2 regions of the Streptomyces sp. NPDC004266 genome follow, and region 1 is predicted to be linked to the other one. Evidence: riboswitches for the same ligand, from Rfam matches in the RefSeq annotation. Region 1 holds a riboswitch; the other holds the start of a gene.
What was found. Region 1 has a riboswitch for cyclic di-AMP ahead of ACFYUZ_RS19500 (peptidoglycan DD-metalloendopeptidase family protein). Riboswitches for the same ligand answer to the same signal wherever they lie in the genome.
Positions count from the first base shown of each region.

Region 2: another riboswitch for cyclic di-AMP. It lies ahead of ACFYUZ_RS07890 (M23 family metallopeptidase); the one in region 1 lies ahead of ACFYUZ_RS19500 (peptidoglycan DD-metalloendopeptidase family protein).

Region 1 covers NZ_JBIAMM010000007.1:316,687-323,858, forward strand. Annotated here, with positions in the region: gene ACFYUZ_RS19480 (STM4013/SEN3800 family hydrolase) at 1-159, shown strand, start outside; gene ACFYUZ_RS19485 (STM4012 family radical SAM protein) at 156-1,487, shown strand; gene ACFYUZ_RS19490 (STM4011 family radical SAM protein) at 1,497-2,357, shown strand; gene ACFYUZ_RS19495 (SGNH/GDSL hydrolase family protein) at 2,344-3,138, opposite strand; gene ACFYUZ_RS19500 (peptidoglycan DD-metalloendopeptidase family protein) at 3,289-4,245, opposite strand; cyclic di-AMP (ydaO/yuaA leader) riboswitch at 4,250-4,437, opposite strand; gene ACFYUZ_RS19505 (tyrosine-protein phosphatase) at 4,778-5,599, shown strand; gene ACFYUZ_RS19510 (DUF6126 family protein) at 5,606-5,761, opposite strand; gene ACFYUZ_RS19515 (helix-turn-helix domain-containing protein) at 5,808-6,437, opposite strand; gene ACFYUZ_RS19520 (aspartate aminotransferase family protein) at 6,512-7,172, opposite strand, start outside.
Region 2 covers NZ_JBIAMM010000002.1:675,376-682,547, forward strand. Annotated here, with positions in the region: gene ACFYUZ_RS07875 (PLP-dependent cysteine synthase family protein) at 1-1,005, shown strand, start outside; gene ACFYUZ_RS07880 (MFS transporter) at 1,002-2,216, shown strand; gene ACFYUZ_RS07885 (PP2C family protein-serine/threonine phosphatase) at 2,328-3,539, shown strand; cyclic di-AMP (ydaO/yuaA leader) riboswitch at 3,752-3,916, shown strand; gene ACFYUZ_RS07890 (M23 family metallopeptidase) at 3,928-5,028, shown strand; gene ACFYUZ_RS07895 (aldo/keto reductase) at 5,075-6,022, shown strand; gene ACFYUZ_RS07900 (PrsW family intramembrane metalloprotease) at 6,019-7,172, opposite strand, start outside.

The sequences.
Region 1 (7,172 bases):
AGCAGCCGCCGTCCCTGTTTCGCGATCGTCTGCTCCGACCACGGCACCGCGTACGGGGAGGACGGCTTCACCGGGCACCGGCTCGGCCACGAGGTCGTGTGGACCGTGCCGTACGCGCAGTTCGTCCTGGCCGGCCCCGAAGGCGGGGTGGCGGCATGAGCGGCATCCCCCGTCCGTACCGGAGCTACGTCTACGCCTACCCGCACAAGACGGCGTACCGCGCGCTCCCCGAGCGCCCGGAGCTGGCCGCGCTCTGGGCCGGGGAGCCGAAGGACGCGCTCTCCCTGTACGCCCACATACCGTTCTGCGAGGTCCGCTGCGGCTTCTGCAACCTCTTCACCCGGATCGGCGCACCGGACGAGCTGACCACCCGTTACCTCGACGCCCTCGACCGCCAGGCCGCCGCCGTCCGCGAGGCCCTGGGGGACGCGTCGCCGGTGCGGTTCGCCACGGCCGCGTTCGGCGGCGGCACGCCCACCTTCCTCACCGCCGCCGAGCTGGAGCGGCTCTGCGACATCGCCGAGAAGCGGACGGGCGTGGACCTGCGGGCGGTGCCGCTCTCCGTGGAGACCTCGCCGGCGACCGCCACCGCCGACCGGCTCGCGCTGCTCGCGGACCGGGGCGCGACGCGGCTCAGCATCGGCGTGCAGAGCTTCGTGGAGGCCGAGGCGCGGGCGGCGGTCCGGCCGCAGCGCCGCGCGGACGTCGAGGCGGCGCTCGGCCGGATCCGGGACACGGGCGTGCCCGTGCTCAACATCGACCTGATCTACGGGATCGACGGGCAGACGGAGCGGTCCTGGCGGGTCTCGCTCGACGCGGCCCTGGCCTGGCGGCCCGAGGAGCTGTACCTCTACCCGCTGTACGTGCGCCCGCTCACCGGTCTCGGCCGGATCCAGGACCCGGCGGCCGCCGACCGGGAGTGGGACGAGGCGCGGCTGCGCCTGTACCGGTACGGCCGGGACCATCTCCTGGCGCACGGCTACGAGCAGGTGTCGATGCGGATGTTCCGCCGCGCGGACGCGGGCCCCGCCGGCCCGGACGACTACGCCTGCCAGACGGACGGCATGATCGGCCTGGGCTGCGGTGCCCGCTCGTACACCTCGGCCCTGCACTACTCCTTCGACTACGCCGTCGACATGCGGGAGATCCGCTCGATCATCGACGCGTACACGGAGACGGAGGACTTCTCCCGGGCGGAGGTGGGCCGGGCGGTGGACGGGGACGAGGCCCGCCGCCGGCATCTGCTCCAGTCGCTGCTCCAGGCCGAGGGCATGCCGGTCGCCGGGTACGAGGAGCGATTCGGTTCCTCGCCGTTCGAGGATTTCGGCCCGGAGCTCGCCCGGTTCGAGGAGTACGGCTGGATCGCGGACGCCCCGGCGGGGCTGCTGCGGCTGTCACCCGAGGGGCTCGCGCACTCCGACGGGCTCGGTCCCGAGCTCTTCTCCCCCGCCGTACGGGCCGCGATGGCCGCGTACGAGGCGAAGTAGGCGGCGGCCGTGGACCTCACCCTGCTCTATCGGGGCCCGCTCTCCTCCTGCGACTTCGACTGCCCGTACTGTCCCTTCGCCAAGCGCCGGGACAGCCGGGAGCAGTTGCGCGCGGACCGGGCGGCGCTCGAACGGTTCACCGGCTGGGCCGCCGCGCAGACCGGGGACCGGCTGCGGATCCTCTTCACTCCGTGGGGCGAGGGGCTCGTCCGCTCCTGGTACCGGCGGGCGCTGGTCGAGCTGTCCCGGCTGCCGCACGTGGAGCGGGTGGCGATCCAGACCAATCTGAGCTGCCGGACGGAGTGGCTGGCGGAGGCGGACCCGGAGAGCGTGGCCCTGTGGTGCACGTACCACCCGGGGCAGACTCCGTACGAGCGGTTCCTCGCGAAGTGCCACGAGCTGGCGGAGCGGGGGGTGCGGTACAGCGTCGGGGTGGTCGGGCTGCCCGAGCACCGGGAGCACGCCCGGCGGCTGCGGGACGCGCTGCCGCCGCACGTCTACCTCTGGGTGAACGCGGCCGAGGGGCACACGTACACCGACGCGGAGGCCGAGGGCTGGACGGAGCTCGACCCGCTCTTCCCGTACAGCCGGCATCCGCACCGCTCGGCGGGGCTGCCCTGTCGCACCGGGGAGTCGGTGGTCTCGGTGGACGGCGAGGGGACGGTGCGGCGCTGTCACTTCGTCAGGGCCGAGCTGGGGAACCTGTACGACGGTTCGTACCGTGCCGCGCTGCGTCCCCGCGCCTGCCCCCTCGCCGTCTGCGACTGCCACATCGGCTACGTCCACCTGGAGACGCTGCCGCTGTACGACGTGTTCGCCGGCGGGGTCCTGGAGCGGATCCCCGCCGCACCGCGCACTACAGGGGCATGAGGTCGGGGCGCTTCGCCTCGACGTGGTCGCCGGAGCTCTCGCCGCGCAGCCGGCGCCCGATCCAGGGCACCAGGTACTCCCGGGCCCAGTGGATGTCGTCGCGGCGCACTTCGAGCGTGCCGCGGGGCGGCTCCGGCGGCCAGGGCTGGTCCGGGTCGGCGGGCACGGGCAGGCCGAGGACCTGGGCGGCGCGCAGGGCGACGCGGGTGTGTCCCTCGGGCGAGAGGTGCAGCCGGTCGTCGTCCCAGGCGCGCCGGTCCTGGACGGACCTCAGCGACCACAGGTCGAGGACCGGGCAGCCGTAGCGGTCCGCGACGGCCCGGACGTGACCGTTGTAGGTGGCGATCTTGCCGCGCAGGTGCTTGAGGAGGATCACGTCGCGGGTGTCGAAGCCGGTGGTCACCATGACGGTGCCGACGGCGGAGGTCAGGTCGGCGACGGCGCGCTCGAAGCGCTCGGCCACGTCGTCCGGGTCCGTCCCGGGGCGGATGATGTCGTTGCCGCCCGCGCAGAAGGTCACCAGGTCGGGGGCGAGTTCCTTCGCCCGCGGGACCTGTTCCGCCACGATCTGGTCGAGGAGGCGCCCGCGTACGGCCAGGTTGGCGTAGCGGAAGGCGTCGTGCTCCGGCAGCTGGTCGGCGAGCAGGACCGCGAAGCGGTCCGCCCAGCCGACGTACGTCCCGTCGGGGCCGGGGTCGCCGACGCCCTCGGTGAAGCTGTCACCGATCGCCGCGTACGACCCGAATGCGTTCTTTTCTTTTGATCTCGAATCGTCTGCCACGGGAGCACATCTTTCCCTTTGGGATGTGACCTACGCGACCGTAAGGAGGGGTTGACGGCGGGTGACATATGCCACCGATAAAGATTCCGCCAAACCGGAATACGCCGGAGGCCCGGCACGTACGTGCCGGGCCCCGGTGCCGAAGCGGTGTCAGATGCTCACGCCGTGCTGGCGCAGGGCGGCCAGCGGGTCGATGTCGGAGCCGTACTCCGGCCCGGTGCGCATCTCGAAGTGCAGGTGCGGGCCGGTGACGTTGCCGGTCGCGCCGGACAGGCCGATCTGGTCGCCGCCGTTGACGGTCTGGCCGGCGGAGACGGAGATCGAGGAGAGGTGGGCGTACTGCGAGAAGGTGCCGTCGGCGTGCTGGATGACGACCTGGTTGCCGTACGCGCCGCCGTCGCCGGCGGAGTAGACGGTGCCGGGGCCGACCGCGTGGATCGGGGTGCCGGTGGAGGCGATGAAGTCGACACCGGTGTGGTAGCCGGAGGACCACATGGAGCCGGACTGGTGGTAGGGCGTCGACATGCCGGCACCGGCGATCGGGGCGACCCAGCCGGAGGAGGAGGGCGCACCGGCCGGCGAGGGCGCCGCGGAGGCCGGCGCCGGGGCGGTGGTCGCGGCGGCCGGGGCCGAGGAGCGCTCGCCGCCGCGGGAGGCGCGGGGGGCCGCGTCGCCGTTCTTGCCGGAGCTCCGCGCGCCCTGGTGGTCGGCCTTCGGCGCGGCGGCTGCGGCGGTGTTCTTCGCGCCGAGGGTGAGCTTCATGCCGGGCAGGATCAGCGAGGGGTTCTCGCCGATGACCCGGCGGTTGTCCTTGTACAGCTTCTGCCAGCCGCCCGCGAGGTGGTGCTCGGTGGCGATCTTCGAGAGGTAGTCGCCCCGGACGACGGAGTACGTCTTCGGCGCGGTCTTCGCGGTGGCGGGCGCGGCGGCCGCCACGTGGGCGACGGCCTGGGCGGGGGCGGCGGCCGGGGCGGCCTGCTCGGCGGCGTGGGCGCCGGTGGCTCCGAGGAGCGGGAGGGCGACGACGGCGCCCCCGGTGCCGGCGGCGGCGATGCCGCGGGTCAGACGGTTGGACTTGGTGCGGCGGTGCTTACCCTTCGCGGGCATGGCGAATTCCTCTCCGGCGCCTGCGAGGTGAGCTGTCGGGTTCGGACTGGAGATGTCCGGCCGCGTGTCCACGCGACTTCACCCCGAGCCGTCCTTCTTCGAGGGATCGGCGACTTACCTGGGTCCCCCGCTCCTGCCTCGTACGGGTGAGTGCGGATTCCGGTCGGTGGCAGGATTCGGCGGTCCGTCCGGATTGAGCGCGACGCTAGACGAGTGGGGTCGGCGTGAACAAGCCACGGTTTTCGAGCACTCCGGGATTCCTTGACATCCCGCCGGAATTCCGGTCACCCTCCGTGGATGACGGCCCTTCGATCCCCTTTTCCCGGGGGGTATTTGGAAAAGACGATCAGGCACGGTCCGTCACGGTTATGACGCTGCTCACGCACCGATCCCCATCTCCCCTGCAACCGGGGCGGGTTACATCGAACCCCTCAATACGGACAGATCGCCCATTCCCGTCCGAGGGGGTGCGTGCCGGGGTTCCCAGCCGGGATGATTGCCCCAGGAACCGATCAACAGAACAGGAGCAGCCGTGACGCAGCAGCTGCCGCAGGTCCCGCCCGCCGAAGCCGCCGAGCCCGAGCTGACGGAGGTCCGCAACTTCCGGGACGTGGGCGGCCTGCCGACGACGGACGGACGTGCCGTCCGCCCCGGCCGGCTCTTCCGCAGCGGTCACCTCGCCCACGCGACGGAGGACGACGCCGCCTTCCTCGCCTCGCTGGGCCTGCACACCGTCTTCGACTTCCGCAACGAGTCGGACCGGAAGGTCGAGGGAGCGGACGTCGACCTGCCCGGCGTCCGGAATGTGAACATACCCCTCAACGACCCGGCCGACGGCAAGGAGTTCTGGAAGCTGGTGCGCGACGGCGGGATCGCGCAGCTGCGGGAGGTCCTCGGCGACGGCAAGGCGGCCGCCCGCATGTCCGACTCGTACCGGAAGATGGTGGTCGAGCGGACCGTGGAGCACAGCCGGATCCTGCACTCCATGGCGGAGGAGAGCGTCCCGGCGCTCATGCACTGCGCGGCCGGCAAGGACCGGGCCGGGCTCGCCGTCGCGATCACCCTGCTCGCGGTCGGGGTCGAGCGGGAGGCCATCGAGGCCGACTACGTGAAGTCGAACGCCCCGCACCGCCGCTACAAGGTGCGCCGCAGCTCCACCTCCTCGGACGCGATGTCGCCCGAGGTGATGGAGCTGCTGAGCCCGCTCTTCGACGCGCGGGTGGAGTACCTGCGGGCCGCCTTCGAGACGATCGAGGCGACCTGGGGCTCGGTGGACGCCTACCTCGCGGAGGGCCTGAAGCTGGCCCCGGAGACCCGTGAGCGCCTGCGGGAGCGGCTGCTCACGGAGGCCTGAGGCCGCCTACTGGTTCTGCCCGCCCAGCATGAAGAGCAGATAGAGGAAGCCGGCGAAGAGGTGACCCGCGATCAGATAGGCGAAGAGGCGGAGCACGAGCCCCTTGGGGAACTTGCCTTCACCGCGCTCCTCGCCGGTGACCGGTACGGACTTCTCGGACATGTCTTTCCTTTCCTGGATATTCAGGACTCGGAAGGGTGGCGTGGGATCAGCGCCGGTGCGGGGTCCCGTCGCCGAGGCACAGCTCGGCGGCGGGGCTCTGCATCAGGGTGTGGACGAAGAGCAGCTCGGCCCCGCCGGACGTGGCGGCGCCGATCCGGTGCGGGGTCAGCGAGTCGAAGTGCGCGCTGTCCCCGGGGTCGAGCACGTGGACGGCCTCGCCGAGCGCGAGCCGGACCCGCCCCTCCAGGACGTGGATCCACTCCTCGCCGGGGTGGACGCGCACGATGTCGGCCCGGGTGGCGTACGGCACGTGGACCCGCAGGCACTGCAGGGCTCGCCCGGCGCCGCCCGCCTGGCGGTAGATCCAGCCGTCGGCCTCGACGGGTTCGGAGCGGCCGGCCCGGACGACGGGGTCGCGCTCGGGGGGCGCCTCGCCCAGGAGCTCGGAGACCGTCGTACCGTAGATACGGGACAGGGCCAGCAGCATCGGCAGCGAGGGCTGCCGGTTCCCCGTCTCCAGGCGCGAGAGGTGGGCGGGCGAGAGGCCGGCCCGCTGGGCGGCGGCCTCCAGGGTGAGCCCCCGGCGGCGGCGCAGGGCCCGCAGCTGCGGGGCGACGTCGGGCAGGACGTCGGGGGTGGCGGGGGCCGGGGAGGTCTCCCCGGGGACGTGGTCCATGCGTCCATTCCGCCAGGATCGTGCCTCTGAGGCAAATTTATTGCCTCAGAGGCAAAAGCGGCGTCGAGAACCGGTCAGCGCTGCGCGACCGCCTGCTTGACCAGCGTCTTCCCGAAGTCCCACATCAGCCCGCCGCCCCCGTGGGCGTCGTCCATGACCGCGGTGAAGGCGGTCACGAAGCGGTCCACGTCCGCCTCGTCGACCACCAGCGGCGGGATCAGCTTGATCACCTCCAGGTGGTCCCCGGAGACCTGGGTGAGGATCCGGTGCCGCTGGAGCAGCGGGACGACGACCATCTGGGCGAAGAGGCCCTTGCGGGCCGCCTGGAGCATCGTCCAGCGCCCGCGCAGCCCGAGCGAGGACGGCCGCCCGAACTCGATCCCGATCATCAGGCCGCGCCCGCGGATCTCGTGCAGCAGCTCGTACCGCGGCACGAGCTCCCTCAGACGGCCCGAGAGCAGGTCGCCGATCCGGCGGGCGTGCGCGACGGTGCCCTCCTCCTCCATGACCGAGAGGACGGCGAGCCCGGCGGCCATGGCCTGCGCGTTCGCCCCGAAGCTCGCCGAGTGGACCAGGACCCGGTCCATCGACGAGTAGACCTTCTTGAAGATCCAGTCCTTGCCGAGGGTGGCGCCGACCGGGACGTAGCCGCCGGAGAGCGCCTTGGCGACGCAGACCAGGTCCGGTTCGACCCCCTCCTCGTGCTGGTAGGCGTAGAAGTCGCCGGTCCGGCCG
Region 2 (7,172 bases), on a different contig from region 1:
CTTCCCGCCGACGGACAGACCGTCGGCAACACCCCCGTCCTGTGGACGGACGACGGCTACTGGGCCAAGCTCGAAGGCTTCAACTTCGGCGGCATCAAGGACCGCGCCGCCCTCTACATGGTCGAGCAGGCCCGCCGCCGCGGAGAGCTGAGGCCCGGCGCCCCGATCGTCGAGTCGACCTCCGGGACCCTCGGTCTCGGCCTCGCCCTCGCGGGCGTGCTCCACGGCCACCCCGTGCACGTCGTCACCGACCCGGGCCTCGAACCGATCGTCGAGCGGATGCTCGTCGCCCACGGCGCCCGGGTCCACGTCGTCCCCGAGCCCAGCCCGCACGGCGGCTGGCAGCAGGCCCGGATGGACCGGGTCGCCGAACTCCTCGGGAGCCTCCACGGGGCCTGGTGGCCCGACCAGTACGGGAACCCCGACAACCCCGCCGCGTACGCGGGGCTCGCCGCCGAACTGTCCGCGCAGCTCGACCGGATCGACGTCCTCGTCTGCGCGGTCGGCACCGGCGGCCACTCGGCCGGGATCTCCCGGGCCCTGCGCGCCGGCTCCAGCCCGGCCCTGGAGCTGGTCGGGGTGGACTCCGTGAACTCCACCGTCTTCGGCCTTCCGGCCGGGGAGCGGCTGATGCGCGGCCTCGGCTCCTCCATCCATCCCGGGAACGTCGACCACGGCGCCTTCGACGAGATCCACTGGGTGGGCCCGGCGGAGGCGGTCCGCGCGGCCCGGAGGCTGGCCTCGCGGCAGTTCGCCACCGGAGGCTGGAGCGTGGGCGCGGTCGCGCTGGTCGCCGGCTGGCTGGCCCGCACGCGTCCGCGCGGGACCCGGATCGCGGCGGTCTTCCCGGACGGTCCGCAGCGGTACTTCGACACCGTCTTCAACGACGAGTTCTGCGCGGCGCACGGGCTGCTCGACGGCCCCGTACGGGAGGACCCCGCCGCGTACGTCTCCGACGACACGGTCACCGGCTGGACCCGCCGGGCCCTGGAGCGTGTCCGGTGACGACGACCGCGCCCGCGAAGGCCGGGGGCGGCATCTGGAGGCAGAGCCGCACCTTCGATCCGGCCGTACGGCTCCTCTTCCTCAACCAGCTCACCATCAACCTCGGCTTCTACATGCTCATGCCGTACCTGGCCGCGCACCTCGCGGACGGGCTCGGCATGGCCGCCTGGGCCGTCGGCCTCGTCCTCGGCGCCCGGAACCTCTCCCAGCAGGGCATGTTCCTCGTCGGCGGGGCGCTCGCCGACCGGCTCGGCTTCAAGCCGCTCATCGTGGCCGGCTGCGCGCTGCGGACGGTCGGCTTCGGGGCGCTCGCCTTCGCGCAGTCGCTGCCGACGCTGATCGCCGCCTCGCTCGCGACGGGCCTCGCGGGGGCGCTGTTCAACCCGGCGGTGCGGGCGTATCTGGCGGCGGAGGCGGGGGAGGAGCGGCGCGTCCAGGCCTTCGCGCTGTTCAACGCGTACTACCAGGCGGGCATCCTGCTCGGGCCGCTCGTCGGGGTGGCCCTGACGGGGGTGTCGTTCCGGCTGACGTGCGTGGTCGCGGCGGTGCTGTTCGCCGGCCTGACCCTCGTACAGCTCCGGCACCTGCCCGTACGGGTCTCCGGGGCGCCGCGGGAGCAGCGGGGGCAGCGGGGGCAGTTCCGCACCGTGCTCGCGCACCGCACCTTCTGGCTCTTCTCGCTCGCCATGACCGGCTCGTACGTGCTGTCCTTCCAGGTCTACCTGGCGCTGCCGCTCGCGGCGGGCGGTACGGGAGTGACGACCGCGCTGTTCGTCGTCTCGGCGCTCGTCGCGCTCGCCGGGCAGCTGCGGATCACGGCCTGGACCCGGCGCCGGCTCGACCGGGAGCGGTGTCTCGTGCTCGGGCTCGCGCTGATGGGCGGGGCCTTCCTCGTCCCGGCGGCCCTGGGCCGGGGGCCGGCGGGGCTGCTGCTGTGCGCGGCGGTCCTGGCCGTCGCGAACGCGGTGCTCTACCCGTACGAGATGGACACGGTCGTCGCCCTGTCCCGGGGGCGCTGGGTGGCCACCCACTACGGGCTCTACAACACGGTGTGCGGGATCGGGATCACCCTCGGGAACCTGGGGACCGGCGCGCTCTTCGACGTCACCGGCTGGTCGGCGGCGCCGTGGCTCGCGCTGTGCGCGGTGGGCCTGGGGTGCGCGGCGGCGATGGCGCTCCTCGCCCGGGGCGGGCGGCTCGCGGCCGGCTGACCCCGTACGCCACTCGGCCCCGTGGGAGTCGCCGCCCCGGGCGGCGACGGCCACCCTGGGAGGGCGCGCGGTGCGGACCGCGGCCGGGGCGGACCGGGCAGGAGAGCACAGGTGGGGAACCCCCTAGGAGCGGCGGGCGGAGGACGGCGGGGCGGCGAGGACCGCCCCGAGTACGGCGGTGCCCGGAAGTTCATCCGGGCGCTGCCCCCGCTGGTCATCGTGGGCGGGGTCGCCTTCGACCTGGCGACCCCGCCCGCGTACACCGCGTCGCCGCTCTTCTCCGCCGCTCCGCTGATCGCCGCGCCCTTCTTCTCGATGCTGACGACCCTCCTCACCGGGATCGCCGCCGTCCTCGCCTCCGTGGGGCTGCACCTCTACAACGGCACCGCCGACGAGGTCCCGGCCCTCACCGAGACCCTGACCGTCCTCACCGTCTCCGGGCTCGCCCTCCTCATCAACCGGGTCGTGCGCCGCAGCGGCGAGCGGCTCGCCTCGGCGCGGGTCATCGCCGAGACCGCGCAGAAGGCGGTGCTGCCGACGCCCGCCGAGCGGATCGGCGGACTGCAGTGCGCGGCGCGGTACGAGGCGGCGCAGGCCGACGCGTTCATCGGCGGCGACCTGTTCGCCGTCCAGGACACCCCGCACGGGGTGCGGCTCGTGGTCGGGGACGTCCGGGGCAAGGGGCTGGACGCGGTCGAGGCCGTCGCCGTCGTCATCGGGGCCTTCCGGGAGGCGGCCGAGCAGGAGCGGACCCTGGAGGGCGTGGCGCAGCGCCTGGAGCGGGCGCTGGCCCGGGAGGGCACCCGCCGGCACGGGCTCGACGCCTTCGAGGGGTTCACCACGGCCGTCCTGGCCGAGATCCCGCGCACCGACGGGAGCGGGACCTTCGGCGGTTTCGTACGGGTCGTCAACCGGGGGCACCCGCCGCCGCTGATGCTGTACGCCGACGGGCGGCTGGAGTCGCTGGAGCCGGGCGAGGCGGCGCTGCCGCTCGGCATGGGCGACCTGGCGGCGTGGCCGGACCGGGCGGAGGCGCGGCCGTTCCCGCCGGGTGCGACGCTGCTCTTCTACACGGACGGCCTCTCGGAGGCGCGGAACGCGCAGGGCGTCTTCTACGATCCGGCGGCGCGTCTCGCCGGGCGGATCTTCCCGGGGCCCGAGGAGCTGCTCGACGCGCTCGTGGGCGACGTGCGGCTCCACACGGGCGGCGGGTCGACGGACGACATGGCGCTGCTCGCGGTGAGCCGCCCGGCGACGGGGCAGCCCGAGCGGCGCCGGACGATGCCGGTGGTGCCTCCGGGCGGGCCCGGTCACCGGACGTAGTCGCGGGGTGTCACTGCGATAACAATTGACATAACGTCAGATCGCGAAGGTTTCGCCCTTGCCGCTCCGCGCCTCTCTGAAGGGGGGTCAACTCGGGCGATACACCCACAATCCAATGAATGATCAAGGAGGACGGCTTGGAATCGGGACCCCCTGTCTATTAACGTTCGATAACGCAGCGCGGTCGTCCCAGCCGTCGCAAGAGGCGGCACCGTGCGCACGCGCCGAATCCTGAAAAGGAACCGGGGAACCACCACTTGGGGTGAATCGGGCCCCTTCGCACCCGTGCCAACCACGCACGAGGGCGGTCGAGCCCGTAGGAGACCTTCCTGCTCCGAACCCGTCAGCTAACCCGGTAGGCGAGAAGGAAGGAAAGGAGCGCGCCTCCGTGGCGTCCAACACCCCCGCACCCGAAGCCCCCTTCGACGCCTTCGGTGGCGGTGCGGGTCCCGCCGCCCCGGGCACCGAGTGGAACCCCACCGAGGGCTCCCTCCGCGCCGAGAGCCGCTCCGGCGGCCGGCACCGGGTCGTCAAGCAGCGCTCCAACTTCGCCCGCTCCTCCACCGTCCTCGGCGTCGGCGTCATCGCGGCCGTCGGCGCGGGCGGCCTCGCCACCGCGCAGGAGAAGCCCCCGGTCGCCATATCGCTGCCGGACCTCCCCGACCTGGACCTGCCGGACGCCCACGACCTCCCCGGCGTCGGCGACCTCCTCCCCGAGGAGCACAGCGAGCCCGTCAGCGAGGCCCGCGCCAACCCGAACCCGCTCACCGCCGCCACCTACACCACCGCGGCCGACGAGAGCACCGGGCAGACCGAGCAGACCGTCGCCGCCCCCGCCGCGGGCGAGGCCCTGCGCGCCCGCATCCTCCAGCAGGCCGAGCAGCAGCAGGCCTCCGCCGACGCCGCCGAGAAGGCCGCCGCGGAGAAGGCCGCGGCCGAGAAGGCCGCCGCGGAGGCCGTGGCCAAGGAAGCCGCCGCGGAGAAGGCGGCCGCCGAGGCGAAGGCGAAGGCCGAGGCGGAGGCCAAGGCCAAGGCTGAAGCGGAGGCCAGGGCGAAGGCCGAGGCCGAGCGCCTCGCCCAGCTCGCCGCCAGCTACTCGCTGCCGGTCTCCTCGTACACCCTCACCGCCACCTACATGCAGTCCGGCTCGATGTGGTCCTCCGGCTACCACACCGGCCTCGACTTCGCCGCGCCCACGGGCACCCCGCTCAAGGCCGTCCACGGCGCGACCGTCAAGTCCGCGGGCTGGTCCGGCTCCTACGGCTACCGCATCGTCCTGGAGCTGGAGGACGGCACCGAGGTCTGGTACTGCCACCTCTCGTCCATGCTGGTCAGCGCCGGCCAGACCGTGGGCACCGGCGAGACCATCGGCCGCGTCGGCGCCACCGGCAACGTCACCGGCGCCCACCTCCACATGGAGGTCCACACGGCCGGCGGCGACGGCATCGACCCGGCGTCCTGGCTCCGCTCCAAGGGCCTGAGCCTCTGAGGCACCGCACGGAATAGGCCCGGCGACGGGAGCGGTTGATCCCCACATGACCTCTCTCCGCCGACTGGGCACCTCCGACCTGCACGTCTTCCCGATAGCCCTGGGCGGCAACGTCTTCGGCTGGACCGCCGACGAAGCGCAGTCCTTCGCCGTCCTCGACGCCTACGCCGCGGCCGGCGGCAACTTCGTCGACTCCGCCGACGTCTACTCCGCCTGGGCCGCGGGCAACGAGGGCGGAGAGTCCGAGACCGTCATCGGCCGCTGGCTCGCCTCCCGGGGCAACCGCTCCGAGGTCGTCGTCGCCACCAAGGCCGGCGCCCACCCCCGCTTCAAGGGCCTCTCCGCCCCCACCATCAAGGCGGCCGCCGAGGAGTCGCTGCGCCGCCTCGGCACCGACCACATCGACCTCTACTACACGCACTTCGACGACGAGTCCGTCCCCGTCGAGGAGATCGTCACCGCCCTCGACCAGCTGGTGAAGGACGGCAAGGTGCGCGCCGTCGCCGCCTCCAACATCTCCCCCGAGCGGCTGCGCGCCTCCCTCGACTTCGCCGAGGCCGAGGGCCTCGCCCGGTACGTCGCCCTCCAGCCGCACTACAACCTGGTCTCGCGCGACACCTACGAGGGCCCGCTCCTGGAGACCGTCGAGCGGGCCGGACTCTCCGCCGTCCCGTACTACGGGCTCGCGGCCGGCTTCCTCACCGGCAAGTACCGACCCGGTGCCACCGTCGACAGCGTCCGCGCCTCCGGGGCCGCCGGACACCTGGACACCGAGCGGGGCCGGGCCGTGCTCTCCGCCCTCGACGCCGTCGCCGAGGCGCACGGCGCGGAGCTCGCCAGCGTCGCCCTCGCCTGGCTCGCCGCCCGCCCGACCGTCGCCGCGCCGATCGCCTCGGCCCGCACGGTCGAACAGCTCCCGGCCCTGGTCGCGGCGGCCGGCCTCACGCTGACGGAGGCCGAGCTGGACCTCCTGACGGAGGCCTCCGCGCGCTAACTCCGGTACGGGTTGTAGCCGTCGTAGTCCAGGTACTGCGGCGGCGCCCAGGCCCGGCCCGTCGCCCGGGCCGCGTACGTGAGGGCCGGGGAGGCGACCTCGCGGCGCTGCCACAGATGGTGCAGCAGCTCCTGCTCCCGGGCCGGGAAGTCGGGCCCCGCCGTGCCGCGCCGGGCCCGGTCCCGCAGGAACGCGAGGGTCGTCGCGAAGGACTCGTACTCGCCCACCGCCCGCGCGGCCGGCGGCCCGTACGTCCGGGCGGCGAACGAACGGGCCACCTGCCGGGCGCGCATCGAGGACAGCGCGAGCGGCTCGGCGGGCGCGAGCCAGCCGGCCGCCGCGTACGCCGGGAGCTCCCCGGATATCGTGCGCAGCTCGCGCTGCCGGCTCCACACCGCCAGCCAGGTCAGCAGACCGAAGGCCGGGACCATGAGCGCCCCGTACACCGCGTAGAAGGCCAGCGGGCCGCCGAAGGTGGCCGAGCCGTTCCAGGCGGAGTGCAGGCCCATGGCGAGCAGCAGCCCCGCCAGGGGCAGCAGCACCCGGCGCAGCCGCTTGCCGCGCGGCGCGAGGGCGGCGAAGCCGAAACCGATGCCGGTGAGCACGGTGAACAGCGGATGCGCGAAGGGCGACATCACGACCCGTACGAAGAAGGTCGCGGCGGTCACCGAACCGAGCCCCGAGGAGCCGAACTCCTGGTCCTCGCCGAAGGCGTTCCCCAGATAGAGGATGTTCTCGGTGAAGGCGAAGCCGGTCGCGGTGAAGCCGGCGACCACGACCCCGTCGACGAGACCGCCGAAGTCCCTCCTGCGGAAGAGGAACAGCAGCAGGACCGCCGCCGCCTTCGCGCTCTCCTCGACCACGGGAGCGACCAGCGTGGCGCCGAGCGTGTCCGCCGAGTCCGGGTCCGCGGTGGCCGTCGCGATCCAGCGGACCGCGAAGGAGTTCGCCAGGATCGCGACGAGCGCGGCGGCGAAGGCACCCCAGGCGAAGGCGAACAGCATGTTCTTCCAGGGCCCCGGCTCGACCCGGTCGAGCCAGCGGAACGCCGACATCAGCAGCGGTACGGGAAGCACCGCGAGGCCCAGGCCCACGAGGAAGCCCTGCGTGCCGGTCTGCTCGCGGACCAGCGCCAGGATCACCAGGGCGC